3 linked regions of the Caballeronia sp. TF1N1 genome follow. The protein of the gene in region 1 interacts with the protein of each later gene in a pairwise test. Links are inferred from orthologs where the notes say so. Each region holds a gene or a part of one and is shown in the gene's direction. Other genes may lie near its edges.

The links.
Region 2: the proteins of LDZ28_RS00200 (region 1) and ftsZ interact in binary tests that used the Escherichia coli proteins (3 or more experiments, as listed by UniProt). The link is inferred for Caballeronia sp. TF1N1 from one-to-one orthologs.
Region 3: the proteins of LDZ28_RS00200 (region 1) and ftsA interact in binary tests that used the Escherichia coli proteins (3 or more experiments, as listed by UniProt). The link is inferred for Caballeronia sp. TF1N1 from one-to-one orthologs.

What each region holds. Positions count from the first base shown.
Region 1 is NZ_CP084626.1:39,111-46,888, reverse strand. The notes cover bases 1,992-4,949. They hold LDZ28_RS00200 (rod shape-determining protein), read left to right. Parts: upstream 1,992-2,927; coding sequence 2,928-3,971; downstream 3,972-4,949. Other genes in these bases: mreC (rod shape-determining protein MreC), read left to right, coding at 4,168-4,949; gatC (Asp-tRNA(Asn)/Glu-tRNA(Gln) amidotransferase subunit GatC), read right to left, coding at 2,240-2,539; gatA (Asp-tRNA(Asn)/Glu-tRNA(Gln) amidotransferase subunit GatA), read right to left, coding at 1,992-2,149. In the rest of the region: Asp-tRNA(Asn)/Glu-tRNA(Gln) amidotransferase subunit GatB, read right to left, coding at 1-659; more of gatA, read right to left, coding at 656-1,991; more of mreC, read left to right, coding at 4,950-5,286; rod shape-determining protein MreD, read left to right, coding at 5,283-5,795; mrdA (penicillin-binding protein 2), read left to right, coding at 5,873-7,778. UniProt on the Escherichia coli protein: Forms membrane-associated dynamic filaments that are essential for cell shape determination. Acts by regulating cell wall synthesis and cell elongation, and thus cell shape.
Region 2 is NZ_CP084626.1:2,497,712-2,505,407, reverse strand. The notes cover bases 1-2,876. They hold ftsZ (cell division protein FtsZ), read left to right. Parts: upstream 1-775; coding sequence 776-1,978; downstream 1,979-2,876. Other genes in these bases: LDZ28_RS11650 (peroxiredoxin), read left to right, coding at 2,261-2,764; ftsA (cell division protein FtsA), read left to right, coding at 1-631. Outside these bases: lpxC (UDP-3-O-acyl-N-acetylglucosamine deacetylase), read left to right, coding at 3,031-3,948; LDZ28_RS11640 (DUF721 domain-containing protein), read right to left, coding at 3,999-4,493; preprotein translocase subunit SecA, read left to right, coding at 4,782-7,595. UniProt on the Escherichia coli protein: Essential cell division protein that forms a contractile ring structure (Z ring) at the future cell division site. The regulation of the ring assembly controls the timing and the location of cell division.
Region 3 is NZ_CP084626.1:2,503,894-2,507,525, reverse strand. What follows is about bases 845-3,632. They hold ftsA (cell division protein FtsA), read left to right. Parts: upstream 845-1,516; coding sequence 1,517-2,749; downstream 2,750-3,632. Other genes in these bases: ftsZ (cell division protein FtsZ), read left to right, coding at 2,894-3,632; LDZ28_RS11665 (cell division protein FtsQ/DivIB), read left to right, coding at 845-1,490. Also shown: LDZ28_RS11670 (D-alanine--D-alanine ligase), read left to right, coding at 1-707; more of LDZ28_RS11665, read left to right, coding at 738-844. UniProt on the Escherichia coli protein: Essential cell division protein that assists in the assembly of the Z ring. May serve as the principal membrane anchor for the Z ring.

The sequences.
Region 1 (7,778 bases):
CGCGTGCCGAATTCCTTCTGGCCGACCAGGCGCACCGACACGTTGGCATCGCAACGGAACGAGCCTTCCTGCATGTTGCCGTCGCAGATGCCGAGCCACACGACGAGACCATGCAACGCCTTCGCATACGCAACCGCTTCCGCCGCGCTGCGCATTTCCGGCTCGGTGACGATCTCGAGCAGCGGCGTGCCCGCGCGATTCAAATCGATGCCCGTCATGCCCGCGAAGTCTTCGTGCAGCGACTTGCCCGCGTCTTCCTCGAGGTGAGCGCGCGTCAGATTGACGGTCTTCTCGTATGCTTCCTTGCCGGCCTTTTCATTGGCTGGAACCTGGATGGTGAGCTGGCCGCCCTGCACGACAGGAATCTCGTACTGGCTGATCTGATAGCCCTTCGGCAGATCCGGATAGAAGTAGTTCTTGCGCGCGAAGACGCTGCGCGGCGCGATATGAGCGCCGATCGACAAGCCGAAGCGAATCGCGCGTTCGACCGCGCCGCGATTCATCACGGGCAGCACGCCCGGCAACGCGAGATCGACGGGACAGGCTTGCGTGTTCGGCGCTGCGCCGAACTGCGTTGCCGCGCCCGAGAAAATCTTGGAAACGGTGGATAACTGCGCATGCGTTTCCAGACCGATGACGACTTCCCACTGCATGCTCATACTCCCGCTGCCGATGGTGCCTTGGCATGCCAGTCGGTCGCGCGCTGGAACGCGTCGGCGACCTGAAGCATCCGGGCTTCGTTGAAATAGTTGCCGACGATCTGCAGACCGACCGGCCGATTCGCATTCGGGCCTGCGCCGAAACCGCACGGCACGCTCATGCCGGGCAGACCCGCGAGGCTCACGGAGAGCGTGTAGATATCGGCGAGATACATCTGCACGGGATCGTCGGCCTTCTCGCCGAGATTCCACGCGACCGACGGCGCGACCGGTCCCATGATGACGTCGCACCGCTTGAACGCTTCCTGGAAATCGCGCGCGATGATGCGGCGAATCTTCTGCGCTTGAAGGTAATACGCGTCGTAGTAGCCATGCGACAACACGTACGTGCCAACCAGAATGCGCCGCTTCACTTCGGGACCGAAGCCTTCCGCGCGCGACTTCTTGTACATGTCGAGCAAGTCCGTGTAGTGCGCCGCGCGATGCCCGTAGCGCACGCCGTCGAAACGCGACAGATTCGACGAGGCCTCCGCCGGCGCGATGATGTAGTACACGGGAATGGAAAGCTCGGTCTTCGGCAACGATACTTCGACGAGCGTCGCGCCGAGCGCTTCGTATTGCTTCAACGCGGCGTCGATGGCGGCGCGCACGTCGTCGGCAAGGCCTGCGCCGAAGTACTCCTTCGGCATGCCGATACGCAATCCGGCGAGCGGCTTTTGCGCGTCGCCGCCGTTCCACGTCTGGCCGAGATGGCGCGTGTAGTCTTCGCTGTCGCGTTGCAGGCTGGTGGAGTCGCGTTCGTCGAAGCCACCCATTGCGTTGAGCAAGAGCGCGCAGTCCGCGGCGGTCTGAGCCATCGGCCCGCCCTGATCCAGCGACGACGCGAACGCGATCATGCCGTAACGCGACACGCGGCCGTAAGTCGGCTTGATACCGGTGATGCCGGTGAACGACGCGGGCTGGCGAATGGAGCCGCCCGTGTCGGTGCCGGTCGCGGCGGGCGCAAGACGCGCGGCGACGGCAGCGGCCGAGCCGCCCGACGAACCGCCCGGCACGGCCTTCAGGTCCCACGGATTTTTCACCGCGCCGAAGTACGAATTCTCGTTGGACGAGCCCATGGCGAACTCGTCCATGTTGGTCTTGCCGAGACAGACCATGCCCGCTTGCTTCAAGCGATCGACGACGGTGGCATCAAACGGGCTTGCGTAGTTTTCGAGCATGTGCGAACCGGCCGTGGATGCCCAGCCGCGCGTCACGAACACGTCCTTGTGCGCAATCGGCAAACCGGTGAGCGCGCCCGCCTTTCCTTCCGCGATGAGCGCGTCGGCGGCTTTAGCCTGAGCGAGCGTGAGGTCGCGGTCCATGCCGATGAAGGCGTTCAGATTCTTCGCGGCCTCGATGCGCTGCAGATACGACTGCGCCAGCTCGACCGCGGAGATTTCCTTGGAGTCGAGCGCGGCGCGCAGTTCGGTCAAACTTTTCTGATGCATTGCAGTTCCCTGATGAGCGCGGCGGTGAACGCCGCGCGGGAGTGTCGTTTCGGCGCTGGATACGCCCGACGCGTTACTTGTTCGATTGCGTTATTCGATGACCTTCGGCACCAGATACAGCCCGTCTTGAACGGCTGGCGCACTGCGCTGGAACTCTTCGCGCTCGACGCGCTCTGAAACTGCGTCGTCGCGCAGGCGCAGCGCGACTTCCTCGATCTGTTCGATCGGATGCGCAAGCGGTTCGATGCCGGAGGTATCCACGGCCTGCATCTGTTCGACGAGACCGAAGAAGTCATTCAGGCGCGCGAGCGTGGGTTCTGCCTCGTGTTCGGGCAACTCGAGCCGCGCGAGATGCGCGATACGTTTTACGTCGGTCAGGGTCAAAGACATGAAAATCACCGGAGATAAGCGTGGACTTCCCAATCTCGAAAACACACTGCGCCGCGATCGTTTGCGGCGCGCGTTGCGATCCTGGGAAAAGCGCTAAAAAGCAGACTGGCGACGGCAAAAAGTGCCATCCTTTTCCTATAGATACGCCCAAATTATAAGGTATCATTACACGTTCGACTCACATCTGGATTGACCTGCCAGCGGCTTTCTCCTTGAATCGTTAAATTGCGAGAAACGTTTACGCGACACGTCTCATCCTGCGGTAGATTTCCTCGCGGATTTGCACTTCACGGCGAACCTTCGCCGCCCCGGCAAACCGTTATTTTTTCCGCTGCCGTCCCCGGCGCTCATAGCGACGCACGGCCACCCAGCGAGACAGGATTTTTGAATGTTCGGTTTTTTGCGCAGCTACTTTTCCAACGACCTGGCGATTGACCTCGGCACCGCCAACACGCTGATCTACATGCGCGGCAAGGGCATCGTCCTCGACGAGCCATCGGTCGTTTCAATTCGCCAGGAAGGCGGCCCGAACGGCAAGAAGACCATTCAGGCAGTCGGCAAGGAAGCCAAACAGATGCTCGGCAAAGTGCCGGGCAACATCGAGGCCATCCGCCCGATGAAGGACGGCGTGATCGCCGACTTCACCGTTACCGAGCAGATGATCAAGCAGTTCATCAAGACTGCACATGAATCCCGCATGTTCTCGCCGTCGCCGCGCATCATCATCTGCGTGCCGTGCGGGTCCACGCAAGTCGAGCGCCGCGCCATCAAGGAAGCAGCGCACGGCGCGGGCGCCTCGCAGGTTTATCTCATTGAAGAACCCATGGCCGCTGCCATCGGCGCAGGTCTGCCGGTTTCGGAAGCCACGGGCTCCATGGTCGTCGACATCGGCGGCGGCACGACGGAAGTCGGCGTCATCTCGCTTGGCGGCATCGTGTACAAAGGCTCGGTGCGCGTTGGCGGCGACAAGTTCGATGAAGCCATCGTCAACTACATCCGTCGCAACTACGGCATGTTGATCGGCGAGCAAACGGCTGAAGCCATCAAGAAGGAAATCGGTTCGGCGTTCCCCGGCTCCGAAGTGAAGGAGATGGAAGTCAAGGGCCGCAATCTTTCCGAAGGCATTCCGCGCAGCTTCACCATTTCCAGCAACGAAATTCTCGAAGCGCTGACCGACCCGCTGAATCAGATCGTCTCGTCGGTGAAGATCGCGCTGGAACAAACTCCGCCGGAACTCGGCGCGGATATCGCCGAACGCGGCATGATGCTGACTGGCGGCGGCGCGCTGTTGCGCGATCTCGACCGTCTGCTCGCGGAAGAAACCGGCTTGCCGGTGCTAGTCGCGGAAGATCCGCTGACCTGCGTCGTGCGCGGTTCGGGCATGGCGCTCGAACGCATGGACAAGCTCGGCAGCATCTTCTCCTACGAGTGATACGGCCGTGACCTTCAGACTTTGCTGTTCCACGACCTCACGGTCTTCAACGCGCAGTCTGAACGCACCCGCGTAACGCGACGCGCACACGGCCCGGCTCATGTCCGGGCCGTTGTTGAAACAGCGTAGGGCAGGCTCAGCCGAAACCGGCAAACCTGCAGCATCGATCCACCCGCTCACGCCCTCGGCGCCGACCATGGAATACAGTCCGCCGCCACTTTTCAAGCAAGGCCCTTCCGCGCTCGCGCGACTGATCTTCTTTGTGGTGCTCGCCATCGCATTGCTCGTTTCGGATGCGCGGTTCAATACGCTGGAAATTGCGCGCGGCATGCTCGGCGCCGGCCTCTATCCGCTGCAACGCGCGGCGCTCGTGCCACGCGACATCTTCATGGGCGCGGCCGACCTCGCGGTTACGAGCGCCACCTTGCGCAGCGAGAACCGCAAGCTCTCCGACAAGAATCTGGACCTGTCCGTCAAGGCGGGCGATGCCTCTCAGCTTTCGGCTGAGAACGCGCATCTGCGTGCATTGCTGAATCTGCAATCGCGCGCGACGACGCAAACCACGCCCGTCGAAATCCAATACGACACGCGCGATCCTTTCACGCAGAAAGTCGTGATCGGCAAGGGTTCGCAGCAAAACATCCAGGATGGCGCGCCCGTCGTGACAGAAGACGGCGTGATCGGTCAGGTCACGCGCGTGTTTCCGTTGCAATCGGAAGTCACGCTGCTGACGGACAAGGATCAAGCGGTGCCGGTGCAGATCGCGCGCACGGGTTTGCGCAGCGTGATCTACGGCACGCCGAAAGGCGACACACTCGACCTGCGCTTCGTGCCGATCAGCGCCGACGTCCAAGCTGGCGACGAGCTCGTGACGAGCGGTCTCGATGGCATCTATCCGCCGGGACTCGCGGTGGCCAAAGTGTTGCGCGTCGACAAGCAGGCGGATACGGCATTCGCGCGCGTCGTCTGCGTGCCTATCGCCGCTGTTCGCGGCGCGCGTCAGTTGCTCGTGCTGCATTACAACGTGAACGTGCCGCCGAATCCGATCGAAGTCGAAGCCGCCGCCGCTGCAAAGGAAGCGAAAGAGAACAAGGGCAAGAAGAAGCCTACTGCGAAGGCCACGGTCTCCGCTGAAGGTGCAAGCGGCGCATCGGCGACGTCGGCCGCGTCGGCTGCCGCTCCGGTATCCGCTCCCGCTGCCGTGGAAAAGCCCGGCGCGAAACCTGCCGCGGCGAAAGCCGCCTCGGCCGCTACCGCCCGGCCATCGCAAAAAGCGCATATGCCTAAGCCCGCATCCGCGAGGGCCGCGCAATGAACCGCCCGCAATACATTCTTCAGCCGGTCAATCCGTACTTCATCACCTTCAGCCTCGCTGCAGCGTTTCTGCTGAATCTGGTGCCTTGGGGCCGGCTTATCGGCATACCGGATTTCGTCGCGCTCGTGCTGCTGTTTTGGAACGTCCATCAGCCGCGCAAGGTGGGCATGGGCATCGCGTTTCTGCTTGGGCTGTTGATGGACGTGCATAACGCGAATCTGCTCGGCGAACATGCGCTGGCTTATACCTTGTTGTCTTATGGCGCGATTACCATTCACAGGCGTGTCCTGTGGATGTCCCTGCCTGTACAAACCTTCGTCGTCGCGCCGCTTTTGGTGGGCGCGCATCTCGTGCCGTTCGTAATCCGCCTGATGACGGGCGCCGCGTTTCCCGGCTGGAGTTATCTCGTCAACGGATTTGTCGAAGCCGCGCTCTGGCCGGTCACGAGTTTTCTGCTGCTGATACCGCAACGACGCGCCGCCGATCCCGACGATACGCGCCCGATCTGAGCGCCACCGCGCGCGTGCCGCCCCCGATGCGAACGCGCGCGGACTACACTTGAATCGCGACCCACCGCGAAAGCTGCATGACCGAAATAAAGAACACCGAGCAACAGTTGTCCAGATTCCGCCTGCGCGTCGCGGCGGCGGGAATGTTCGTGTTCGTCTGCTTCGGTTTGATCGGCCTGCGTTTCCTCTATCTGCAGGTCTGGAACTTCAGCAAATACTCGTTGCAGGCAAACGAGAACCGCATCTCCGTGGCGCCGATCGTGCCGAACCGCGGCATCATCACCGATCGCAACGGCGTGGTGCTGGCGAAGAACTATTCCGCGTATACGCTCGAAATCACGCCGTCCAAGATCACCGCGTCGCTCGACGACACCATCGACGCACTCTCGCAAGTCATTCCTATCGATTCACGCGATCGCCGGCGTTTCAAGAAGCTGCTGGAAGACTCGAAGAACTTCGAAAGCCTGCCAATCCGCACGCGTCTCACCGACGACGAAGTCGCCAAGTTCACCGCGCAGCATTACCGCTTTCCAGGCGTCGAAGTGCGCGCGCGGCTCTTCCGGCAATATCCGCTCGGCATGACGGCCGCGCACGTCATCGGCTATATCGGGCGAATTTCGCAGCGCGATCAGGAGCGTATCGACGACGCGAGCGACGCCAACGACGAAGCCTCCGATCACTACGATCCGCGTCTCGACGCCAACAACTACAAGGGCACGGATTACGTCGGCAAGATCGGGGTCGAGCAGAGCTACGAAACCGAACTGCATGGTCTGACAGGTTTCGAGGAAGTCGAAGTCACGGCGGGCGGCCGCCCGGTCCGCACGATGTCGCGCACGCAGGCGACGCCCGGCAACAACCTCGTGCTGTCGCTCGATATCGGGCTGCAGCAGGTCGCCGAGCAAGCATTCGCGGGCAAGCGCGGCGCGCTCGTGGCAATCGAGCCATCGACGGGCGACGTGCTCGCGTTCGTGTCCGCGCCGAGCTTCGATCCGAATTCCTTCGTCGATGGTATCGATCAGCAGACGTGGGACGCGCTCAACAACTCGCCCGATCATCCGTTGCTGAATCGTCCGCTGCATGGCACGTATCCGCCGGGCTCGACCTATAAGCCGTTCATGGCGCTCGCCGCGCTCACGCTGCACAAGCGCACGCCCGGCTGGGGCTTTCAGGACCCCGGGTTCTTCACGTTCGGCGGTCACACGTTCCGCAACGACGTGCGCTCGGGTCAGGGCTGGGTGGACATGAATCGCGCGATCGTCGTGTCGAACGACACGTACTTCTACATGCTCGCGCGCGACCTCGGCGTGAACGCGATGGCCGGCTTCATGAAGCCGTGGGGATTCGGCCAAATTACCGGGATCGACATTTCGGGTGAGGCGCGCGGCATTCTTCCGTCGACGGAATGGAAGCGCAAGGCGTATCGCAAGCCGGAGCAGCAACGCTGGTACGAAGGCGAAACGATCAGCCTTGGCATCGGGCAGGGCTACAACTCGTTCACCATCCTGCAACTCGCGCACGCCACGGCGACGCTTGCCAATAACGGCGTCGTGATGAAGCCGCACCTGGTGCGCGACATCGAGAATCCGCTGACGAAGGCCATGCGCGTCGTAGTGCGCGACCCGAGCGACAAGATTCCCGTGCGCCAGCAAGACGTCGACTTCATCAAGCGCGCAATGGAAGGCGTCATCACGAACGGTACGGCCGCGAAGCTCTTCGTGGGCGCGCCTTATCAGGCAGCGGGCAAGACCGGAACCGCGCAGGTTTACTCGCTGCAGGGCGCGAACTATCACGGTCATGCGACGGCCGAGCATTTGCGCGACCACGCGTTGTTCATCGCGTTTGCGCCGGCCGAGCAGCCAAAGATCGCGCTTGCGCTGATCGTCGAAAACGGCGGCTGGGGCGCGGAATCGGCGGGGCCGGTCGCGCGCAAGGTGCTCGACTATTATCTGGTCGATCGTATGAAGCCTGGCGCCGAGGCGG
Region 2 (7,696 bases), 2.5 Mb from region 1 along the record:
GGAACTGGGCGTAGTGCTCGTCGATATCGGCGGCGGCACGACGGACATCGCCATCTTCAGCGAAGGCGCGATCCGTCACACGGCCGTGATTCCCATCGCCGGCGATCAAATCACGAGCGACGTCGCGATGGCGCTGCGCACGCCGACGCCGGACGCGGAAGACATCAAGGTGAGCTACGGCATCGCGAAGCAGGCGCTCGCCGATCCCGACGAGATGATCGAAGTGCCGGGTCTCGGCGAACGCGGTCCGCGCACGCTGTCGCGTCAGGCGCTCGCAGCAGTGGTCGAGCCGCGTGTCGAGGAACTGTTCTCACTGGTGCAGCAGGTCGTGCGCGAATCCGGCTACGAAGAATTGCTGTCGAGCGGCGTCGTCCTGACCGGCGGCGCGGCGATGATGCCCGGCATGGTCGAACTCGGCGAAGACATTTTCCTGAAGCCAGTGCGTATCGGCGTGCCGGAATACGCGGGCGGCCTTGCAGATGTCGTGCGCAATCCGCGCTATTCGACGGCCATGGGCCTGCTCGCCGAAGGACGCTCGCAACGCATGCGCGGCCGCAAGGTCGCGGTACAGAACGGATCGATGGGCCAGGTATTCACGCGCATGAAAGACTGGTTTCTCGGAAACTTCTGAATCGAATAAGAAACATAAGTAGCACGAAAGAAAAAGCAGCAGACGCTGAATATAATTCGTGCCAGTACCGGCGGCTGGCGCGCGGTGAGGGGTTGCCCGATCTCTCGCCGAATAACGCCGATCTTCATTCTTGACGGAGGCAACATGGATTTCGAAATGCTGGAAACGGAAACCAACGGAACGATCATCAAGGTGGTCGGTGTCGGAGGTGCGGGTGGCAACGCCGTGCAGCACATGATCAACAGAGGTGTACAAGGCGTCGACTTCATCGTGATGAATACCGACGCGCAGGCACTGGCTCGCTCACGCGCGCCGGCGGTTCTGCAATTGGGCATGACCGGTCTCGGTGCGGGCGCCAAGCCGGACAAGGGTAAGGAAGCGGCGGAAGACGCGCGCGAGCGTATCGCCGATGCATTGCGTGGCGCGCACATGGTGTTCATCACCGCGGGCATGGGTGGCGGCACGGGGACGGGCGCGGCGCCAGTGGTCGCGCAGATCGCGAAGGAAATGGGCATTCTGACCGTCGGCGTCGTGAGCAAGCCGTTCGAGTTCGAAGGCGGCCGCCGCATGCGCGTGGCGGAAGCCGGCTCGCAGCAGTTGGAAGATCACGTCGACTCGCTCATCGTCGTGTTGAACGACAAGCTGTTCGACGTGATGGGCGACGACGCCGAAATGGACAAGTGCTTCCAGTGCGCGGATGACGTGCTGAACAACGCTGTCGCGGGCATCGCGGAAATCATCAACGTCGATGGTCTCGTGAACGTCGACTTCGAAGACGTGAAGACCGTGATGGGCGAGCAAGGCAAAGCGATGATGGGCACGGCGACAGTCGCCGGCGTCGATCGCGCGCGTCTCGCGGCGGAACAGGCCGTGGCGAGCCCGTTGCTCGAAGGCGTGGACTTGTCGGGTGCGCGCGGCGTGCTCGTGAATATCACGTCGAGCCGTTCGCTGCGTTTGTCGGAAACGCGTGAAGTGATGAATACCATCAAGAGCTACGCGGCCGACGACGCAACTGTGATCTTCGGCGCGGTGTACGACGACGCAATGGGCGACGCCCTACGCGTGACGGTGGTGGCAACGGGCCTGGGCCGCGCGGCGAAGAAGCAGCAGCAAGCGCCAATGACCCTCCTGCGCACGGGCACCGACAATCAGCCGGTCGCGCATGCGCACGCAACGCACAACACGTATTCGCCGCAGCATGGTCAGCCGACGGATTACGGTCAGCTGGACACGCCGGCAGTGTGGCGTTCGACGCGGGAAACGGCGGCTTCGCATGTGCAGGCATTGCAGGAAAAGGGCGTCGACACTTACGACATCCCGGCGTTCCTGCGCAAGCAAGCGGACTAAGACGGGCCTCATCGCCGAAATATGGCGACGAGCGAAGCCGTAGCACCCGTTATCACGCGCGCTGAATCGAGAAGCGCGACAATGCAGGCTTCACGTGGGGCGACTGTCCAAGGCCGCGTTCGAGGACGTATCGAATCGGACGCCAGGCCGTGGCCAGGCGCTCTCCACGAATTTGCCACTGTGCAGATGAAGCCGGTGTCGTCGAACTTCGCGATAAAGCGTCAAGCGCGGGACGATGCACTTCGCCGGAATGTGCGGGCACTGACGAGGGAAGGACCGAGCATGATCAAAGTGGGTGAAACGTTGCCGGATGTGCGTCTCTTCGAGTTCATCGAGGAGCCGAGCGAAGGCTGCGCCGTGGGACCGAACGGGTTCTCGGCGCGCGAGCGGACCGCTGGCAAGCGCGTGGTGATCTTCGGATTGCCGGGCGCGTTCACGCCGACGTGTTCCGCCAGACACGTGCCCGGCTACGTCGAGGCGGCGGAGGAGTTTTCCGCTGAGGGTATCGACGAAGTCTGGTGCGTTTCCGTCAACGACGCGTTCGTCATGAACGCGTGGGGACGCGATCTTCAAACCGCGGGCAAGGTGAAGATGATCGCGGACGGCAGTGCGCGTTTTGCCCAGGCACTCGGACTGGATCAGGATTTGACCGAGCGCGGCATGGGAATTCGTTCCCAGCGCTACGCGATGGTGATCGACAATGGCGTGGTCAAGACGCTTAATGTCGAAGCGCCCGGCAAGTTCGAAGTCAGCGACGCTCAAAGCATCCTGGCGACGTTGCGCTGAGTGAAGCGGCGTCGCGTTGTCTCTGTACAACGCCGCAGACGCACTCTCAAACAGCCGCAACTTGGGGCCGATGACCGGAAATGCCTCCATTCCGGCCATCGGCCCGTTCTACTTCATTAAATCTGTCATCGGCAGGTAACACCGGGAAACACTTGAAACCTCCCGGAGCGCGACGACGTGCACTGGATGGAGTATACTTCGGCCTATTAGCTTATATAGTGCGATTAATTCTCTTTATTGGGAATTCATATCGGAAGAAGAAAATCATGTTGAAGCAGCGAACAATCAAGACTGTAGTCAAGACCGTGGGGATCGGGCTCCATTCCGGCCGGAAGGTCGAACTGACGCTCAAGCCCGCACCGGCTGGCACGGGCATCGTGTTCTCGCGTATCGACTTGCCGCAGCCGGTCGACATTCCCGCGTCCGCGATGTCCGTCGGCGACACGCGCCTGGCGTCCGTGCTGCAGAAGGACGGCGCGCGCGTTTCCACCGTCGAGCACTTGATGTCGGCATGCGCGGGACTCGGTATCGACAATCTGTATGTCGATGTAACCGCCGAGGAAATCCCGATCATGGACGGCAGCGCGGCTTCGTTCGTGTTTCTGATTCAATCGGCGGGTATCGAAGAGCAGAACGCGCCGAAGAAATTCATCAAGGTGACGAAGCCCGTCGAAGTGCGCGACGGCGATAAATTCGCGCGTCTCGACCCGTATTTCGGCTTCAAACTGAGCTTTACCATCGACTTCCGTCACCCGGCCGTCGACAAGACCGGTCAGGCGTTGGAAGTGGATTTCGCGACTACGTCATATGTGCGTGAAATCGCGCGTGCTCGTACGTTCGGCTTTGCGCACGAAGTTGAAATGATGCGCGAACTCGGTCTCGCACGCGGCGGCAGCATGGACAACGCGATCGTGCTCGACGAGTACCGCATCCTGAATAACGACGGCCTGCGCTACGACGACGAATTCGTGAAGCACAAGATGCTGGACGCCATTGGCGACCTGTATGTCGTGGGGCATCCCCTGCTCGCGTCCTATAAGGCGTACAAGGGCGGCCACGCCATGAACAACATGCTTTTGCGCGAATTGCTCGCAAACGAAGACGCTTACGAAATGGTCACCTTCGAGGACATTCAGAAGGCGCCGCGCGGTTTCAGTTTCGACACGCAGACGGCATTTGCCTGAGTCACTTCAGGCAGCGAGTTTCAAGCGAATGAGCGGTGCGAAAGCATCGCTCATTTTTTTTCGCCTTTGCCTCGATGACGCGCGGCCATTTTCGCGAGCGCTTCCTGTAGCGGCGAAGGCGCGAGCGTCTCGGCAAGCTCGTGCAGCGCCGATGCACCCGCCGCCGACATCCGCGCTTGCTTGGGCGGCACCGCGTCCTGCATCGATTGCGGACGCACGCGCACTCTCAGCGAGTTGACCGCCCAGCCGCGTTGCTGCAGATCGGCGAGCAAAGTGGGCTCGATATGGCGCAGCCGCGCCGCGAGCGCGTTATGCGCGGCGAAAAGCGCTAGCACGCCTTCCTTGATGAAACCGGGCTCGACATTGGCCGCGAGATAATCCGGCAGAAGCGTGCTCAGATCGCGCTGCAGTGCCGCCACTTGCTCGACGCCTGCCCGCAAAGCGCGAAAGGCATCGGTGCGATCGAGGACATCGGCCAGCGCCTGTGGCTTGCGCGGATCGAACCGCTCCGGTCCAGATCTTGAATTTGTAGAAAAACGGCTCATTTTTGGCTTGAGAACGCCCGACGCAATGGTTCGATTGTAACGCGCGCCCGCGCGCTTCCCCGACGCGCAAGCCTTATTCGGCAACCGCGCCGGAACAAACTTTCAAACGGTTGACTGTCGCGTTCCCCCGACGCGCGCGAGCCCACGCGGACGTAAGGTCTGCCAAACTCGCGTGCTAAAATTCCCGATTCGATTTCACCCAATGGACTTAAGTCGCCGGGGTTCTCCGAACTCGGACGCAGCAAGCAACATGCGCCCATCCGAAGCCGCGACGCAGACACTGATCCGATGACCACCGGTTTCCTTCAGAAGATTTTTGGCAGCCGCAATCAGCGGCTGGTCAAGCAGTACCAAAAGACCGTTGTGGCGATCAACGCCCTCGAGCCGACCGTCGAGAAATACACGGACGATCAGCTACGCGCGAAGACGGACGAGTTCCGCCAGCGCGTCGCGAGCGGCGAATCGCTCGACGTGCTTCTGCCCGAGGCGTTCGCGGTCTGTCGCGAAGCGAGTCGGCGCGTCCTGAAAATGCGCCACTTCGACGTCCAGTTGATCGGCGGCATGGTGCTGCATTACGGCAAGATCGCGGAAATGCGCACGGGCGAAGGCAAGACGCTCGTCGCCACACTCGCCGCGTATCTGAACGCGCTGTCGGGCCGCGGCGTGCACGTCGTGACGGTGAACGACTACCTCGCGCAACGCGACGCCGAATGGATGGCGCGTCTTTACAACTTCCTGGGTCTTTCGTGCGGCGTGAATCTGTCGCAAATGGAACACGGCCAGAAGCAGGAAGCCTACGCGGCGGACATCACTTACGGCACGAACAACGAATTCGGCTTCGACTATCTGCGCGACAACATGGTCTACGAGACCAACGCGCGCGTGCAGCGGCCGCTCAACTTCGCCATCGTCGATGAAGTGGATTCGATCCTCATCGACGAAGCGCGTACGCCGCTCATCATTTCCGGTCAGGCCGAAGATCACACCGACCTCTACGTGCGCATGAATGCGCTCCCGCCGCTGCTCGAACAGCAGATCGGCGAGGAGAAGGCGGACGGCACGGGCGTCGAAAAGCCGGGCGACTACACGCTCGACGAGAAAGCGCGTCAGGTGTTCCTCACCGAATCGGGCCATGAAAAGGCGGAGCGTCTGCTTGCCGAATGGGGTTTGATCGGCGAGGGCGAAAGTCTCTACGCGCCGCAGAACATCACCTTGATGCACCACGTGTACGCCGCTTTGCGCGCGCACACGCTGTTCTTCCGCGATCAGCACTACGTCGTGCAGGGCAGTGAAGTCGTTATCGTCGACGAATTCACGGGCCGCATGATGACGGGCCGCCGCTGGTCGGACGGTCTGCATCAGGCAGTGGAAGCCAAGGAGCACGTGCAGATTCAGAGCGAAAACCAGACGCTCGCTTCCATCACGCTGCAAAACTATTTCCGCATGTATTCCAAGCTGTCCGGCATGACCGGCACGGCTGACACGGAAGCCTACGAGTTCCAGGAAATCTACGGTCTGGAAACGGTCGTGATCCCGACCAACCGGGCGCCGAAGCGTGTCGACAAGCAGGATCAAATCTACAAGACATCGAAGGAACGTTACGACGCCGTCATCCGCGACATTCGCGAGTGCGTCGAACGCGGTCAGCCAACGCTCGTCGGCACGACGTCCATCGAAGCGTCGGAATTGCTCTCCGGCCTGCTCACTCAGGCAGGCATTCGCCACGAAGTGCTGAACGCGAAGCAGCACGCGCGTGAAGCGGCCATCGTCGCGGAAGCGGGGCGTCCGAGCGCCGTGACCATTGCGACCAACATGGCCGGTCGCGGCACGGACATCGTGCTTGGCGGCAATGTCGAGAAGCAGGCTTCGTTCATCGAGGCGGATCTTTCGATTGCCGAAGGCGAAAAGGCCCGGCTGATTCAGAAGCTGCACGACGAATGGCAGATGCTGCACGACACCGTGAAGGAAGCGGGCGGCCTGCATATCATCGGGACCGAGCGGCATGAATCGCGCCGTATCGACAACCAGTTGCGCGGCCGCGCGGGCCGTCAGGGCGACCCGGGTTCGTCGCGCTTCTATCTTTCGCTGGATGATCCGCTTTTGCGCATTTTCGCGGGCGACCGCGTGCGCGCGATCATGGACCGCCTGAAGATGCCGGAAGGCGAGCCGATCGAAGCGGGCATGGTCACGCGGTCGATCGAAGGGGCGCAGCGCAAGGTGGAAGCGCGCAACTTCGACATCCGGAAGCAACTGCTCGAATACGACGACGTCTCAAACGATCAGCGCAAGGTGATCTATCAGCAGCGCAACGAGTTGCTGGAAGCGACGGACGTGCAGGAAACCATCGCGGCCATGCGTCAGAGCGTGATCGGCGACCTCGTGCGCAACTTCGTGCCGGCGGGCAGTATCGAGGAACAGTGGGACGCGCCCGAGCTCGAAGAAGTGCTGCGCAATGACTGGTCGCTCGATCTCGCCGTGCAGGAGATGATCAACGAGTCGAACTCCATCGACGCCGAGGAAATCAACGAAGCCGTGCTCGCCGCCGCCGACGAAGCGTACGAGGCGAAGGTCGCCATGGTCGGCCGCGATTCATTCAGCGCGTTCGAACGCTCGATCATGCTGCAGACGCTCGACAGCCGCTGGCGCGAACATCTGGCCGCGCTCGATCACCTGCGTCAGGGCATCCATCTGCGCGGCTATGCGCAGAAGAACCCGAAGCAGGAATACAAGCGCGAGGCATTCGAACTCTTCGCGGCCATGCTCGACGAGGTCAAGCAGGAAGTCACGCGCGTCGTGATGAACGTGCAGATCCAGTCGCCGGAGCAGCTCGAAGAAGCCGCCGAACAGTACGAAGAGCGCGGCAGCCATCTGGAGAACGTGTCGTTCACGCACGCGGACTTCAACGCGCCGGCGGCAGCGCCGGCGCCGGCCGCGGTGGCGGCAACCGCCGCCGCGCAGATGGTCAATCAGGCTATGTCCGCAGGCGACGACGTCAGCGTCGTCACACGTTCAGCCGACGATCTGCCGAAGGTCGGCCGCAACGACCCGTGCCCGTGCGGCAGCGGGAAGAAGTACAAAAACTGTCACGGCAAGCTGGCTTAATAGGCTGCTCAGACGAAACGGACCAAGCGACGCAGCAATGCGTCGTTTGTCCATCTGGCGCTTTCGCGCGCGTTTCACGGCGTCGCTCCGCTCCCGGCGCG
Region 3 (3,632 bases), 2.5 Mb from region 1 along the record:
TGCAGGGCGCGCTGGACTTTTACGGCATCCGTTATACGGGCAGCGGCGTGCTCGGTTCGGCGCTCGGCATGGACAAGCTGCGCACCAAGCTCGTGTGGCAGCAGACCGGCATTCCCACGCCGCCGTTCGAGACCGTGTATCGCGGTGAAGACTACGACGCGCGCACGCACGAGATCATTGCGAAGCTCGGCTTGCCGCTTTTCGTGAAGCCGGCGACGGAAGGCTCGAGCGTCGCTGTCATCAAGGTGAAGAGCGCGGAAACGCTCGCGCCCGCGCTCGAAGAAGCCGCGAAGTACGACAAGATCGTGATCGTGGAGAAGAGCATCGAAGGCGGCGGCGAGTTCACGTGCTGTATCGCCGGCAATCTGGATTTACCGGTCATCAAGATCGTGCCGGCGGGCGAGTTTTACGACTATCACGCGAAGTACGTCGCCGACGACACCCAGTACCTGATTCCCTGCGGCCTGACCGAAGCGGAGGAAGCGCGCATGAAGCAACTGACGCAGCGCGCCTTCGACATGCTCGGCTGCACGGACTGGGGCCGCGCCGACTTCATGCTTGACCTCGACGGCAATCCGTACTTTCTCGAAGTCAACACGGCGCCGGGCATGACGGACCACTCGTTGCCGCCGAAAGCGGCGCGCGCGGTCGGCATCAGCTACAAGGATCTGGTTGTGAAGGTGTTGTCGTTGACGCTCGAAGACTAAACATTCGCACAGGACACAAGCAAACGAACCATGTGGAACAACGTTCGCCAAATGAACCTCGCCGCCAGCGCGCTGCACTTGATGCTCGTGCTTATGCTGCTGGCCGCCGCGGGCATCTGGGCGATACAGCGTCCCGAGTTTCGTCTGCGGGGTATCCAGATCGACGGCGACACGGCGCACATCAACACGCCGACGGTGCGCGCGAGCGTGGTGGGGCATCTGAAGGGCAATTTCTTCACGGTCGATCTCGATACGGCCCGCGCCGCGTTCGAGCAGATGCCGTGGGTGCGTCATGCAAGCGTGCGGCGCGTCTGGCCGAATGCGCTCGCAGTGACACTCGAGGAATACAAGCCGCTCGGCACCTGGGGCAACGACCAGTTGGTGAGCGTGGACGGTGAACTCTTCACGGCGAACCAGGGCGAACTCGACGACGACCTGCCCGCGTTCGACGGTCCCGAGGGCACGGCGAAGGAAGTGGTCGCCCGGTATCACGATTTTCAGAAGTGGTTCGCGCCGCTCGACGCGCAGCCGGAGGAAGTGACGCTGTCGCCGCGATTCGCATGGACGGTCAAGCTCTCGAACGGAACGCAGCTCGAACTGGGCCGCGAGCGCAATGAAGACACATTGCTCGAACGCAGTCGGCGCTTCGTTGCGTCGTGGCCGTCGGTGACGGGGCGTTGGGGCAACGACATCGAATACGCGGATTTGCGTTACCCGAATGGCTTCGCGATACGAGCAGCTGGAATGCGTTTCATCAATGACACCGACAAGGCCAAGAAGTAAGCAGACAAAACGGGCATGAGCACGCTATGAGCAAAGACTACAAAGACCTGCTGGTTTCCCTCGACATTGGAACGTCGAAGGTGGTCGCGATCGTCGCCGAACTGAAAGGCGAGGGCCACTACGAGGTGATCGGACTCGGTCAGAGCGACTCGAAGGGGTTGAAGAAGGGCGTCGTGGTCAACATCGAGGCCACGGTGCAATCCATTCAGCGCGCGCTCGAGGAAGCCGAGCTGATGGCGGATTGCAAGATCACGAATGTCTTCACGGGCATTGCGGGAAGCCATATCCGCAGCTTCAATTCGAGCGGCATGGTGGCGATCAAGGACAAGGAAGTCACGCAGACGGACGTCGCCCGCGTGATCGAAACGGCCAAGGCCATCAACATCCCGACCGATCAGCAGGTGCTGCATATCCTCACGCAGGAATTCATCATCGACGGTCAGGAAGACGTGCGCGAGCCTATCGGCATGAGCGGTATCCGGCTCGAAGTAAAGGTGCATATCGTGACGGGCGCGGTGAGCGCGGCGCAGAACATCGTGAAGTGCGTGCGCCGCTGCGGGCTCGAAGTGAACGACCTCATTCTTCAGCCGCTCGCCTCGTCGCTGGCGGTGTTGACGGAAGACGAGAAGGAACTGGGCGTAGTGCTCGTCGATATCGGCGGCGGCACGACGGACATCGCCATCTTCAGCGAAGGCGCGATCCGTCACACGGCCGTGATTCCCATCGCCGGCGATCAAATCACGAGCGACGTCGCGATGGCGCTGCGCACGCCGACGCCGGACGCGGAAGACATCAAGGTGAGCTACGGCATCGCGAAGCAGGCGCTCGCCGATCCCGACGAGATGATCGAAGTGCCGGGTCTCGGCGAACGCGGTCCGCGCACGCTGTCGCGTCAGGCGCTCGCAGCAGTGGTCGAGCCGCGTGTCGAGGAACTGTTCTCACTGGTGCAGCAGGTCGTGCGCGAATCCGGCTACGAAGAATTGCTGTCGAGCGGCGTCGTCCTGACCGGCGGCGCGGCGATGATGCCCGGCATGGTCGAACTCGGCGAAGACATTTTCCTGAAGCCAGTGCGTATCGGCGTGCCGGAATACGCGGGCGGCCTTGCAGATGTCGTGCGCAATCCGCGCTATTCGACGGCCATGGGCCTGCTCGCCGAAGGACGCTCGCAACGCATGCGCGGCCGCAAGGTCGCGGTACAGAACGGATCGATGGGCCAGGTATTCACGCGCATGAAAGACTGGTTTCTCGGAAACTTCTGAATCGAATAAGAAACATAAGTAGCACGAAAGAAAAAGCAGCAGACGCTGAATATAATTCGTGCCAGTACCGGCGGCTGGCGCGCGGTGAGGGGTTGCCCGATCTCTCGCCGAATAACGCCGATCTTCATTCTTGACGGAGGCAACATGGATTTCGAAATGCTGGAAACGGAAACCAACGGAACGATCATCAAGGTGGTCGGTGTCGGAGGTGCGGGTGGCAACGCCGTGCAGCACATGATCAACAGAGGTGTACAAGGCGTCGACTTCATCGTGATGAATACCGACGCGCAGGCACTGGCTCGCTCACGCGCGCCGGCGGTTCTGCAATTGGGCATGACCGGTCTCGGTGCGGGCGCCAAGCCGGACAAGGGTAAGGAAGCGGCGGAAGACGCGCGCGAGCGTATCGCCGATGCATTGCGTGGCGCGCACATGGTGTTCATCACCGCGGGCATGGGTGGCGGCACGGGGACGGGCGCGGCGCCAGTGGTCGCGCAGATCGCGAAGGAAATGGGCATTCTGACCGTCGGCGTCGTGAGCAAGCCGTTCGAGTTCGAAGGCGGCCGCCGCATGCGCGTGGCGGAAGCCGGCTCGCAGCAGTTGGAAGATCACGTCGACTCGCTCATCGTCGTGTTGAACGACAAGCTGTTCGACGTGATGGGCGACGACGCCGAAATGGACAAGTGCTTCCAGTGCGCGGATGACGTGCTGAACAACGCTGTCGCGGGCATCGCGGAAATCATCAACGTCGATGGTCTCGTGAACGTCGACTTCGAAGACGTGAAGACCGTGATGGGCGAGCAAGGCAAAGCGATGATGGGCACGGCGACAGTCGCCGGCGTCGATCGCGCGCGTCTCGCGGCGGAACAGGCCGTGGCGAGCCCGT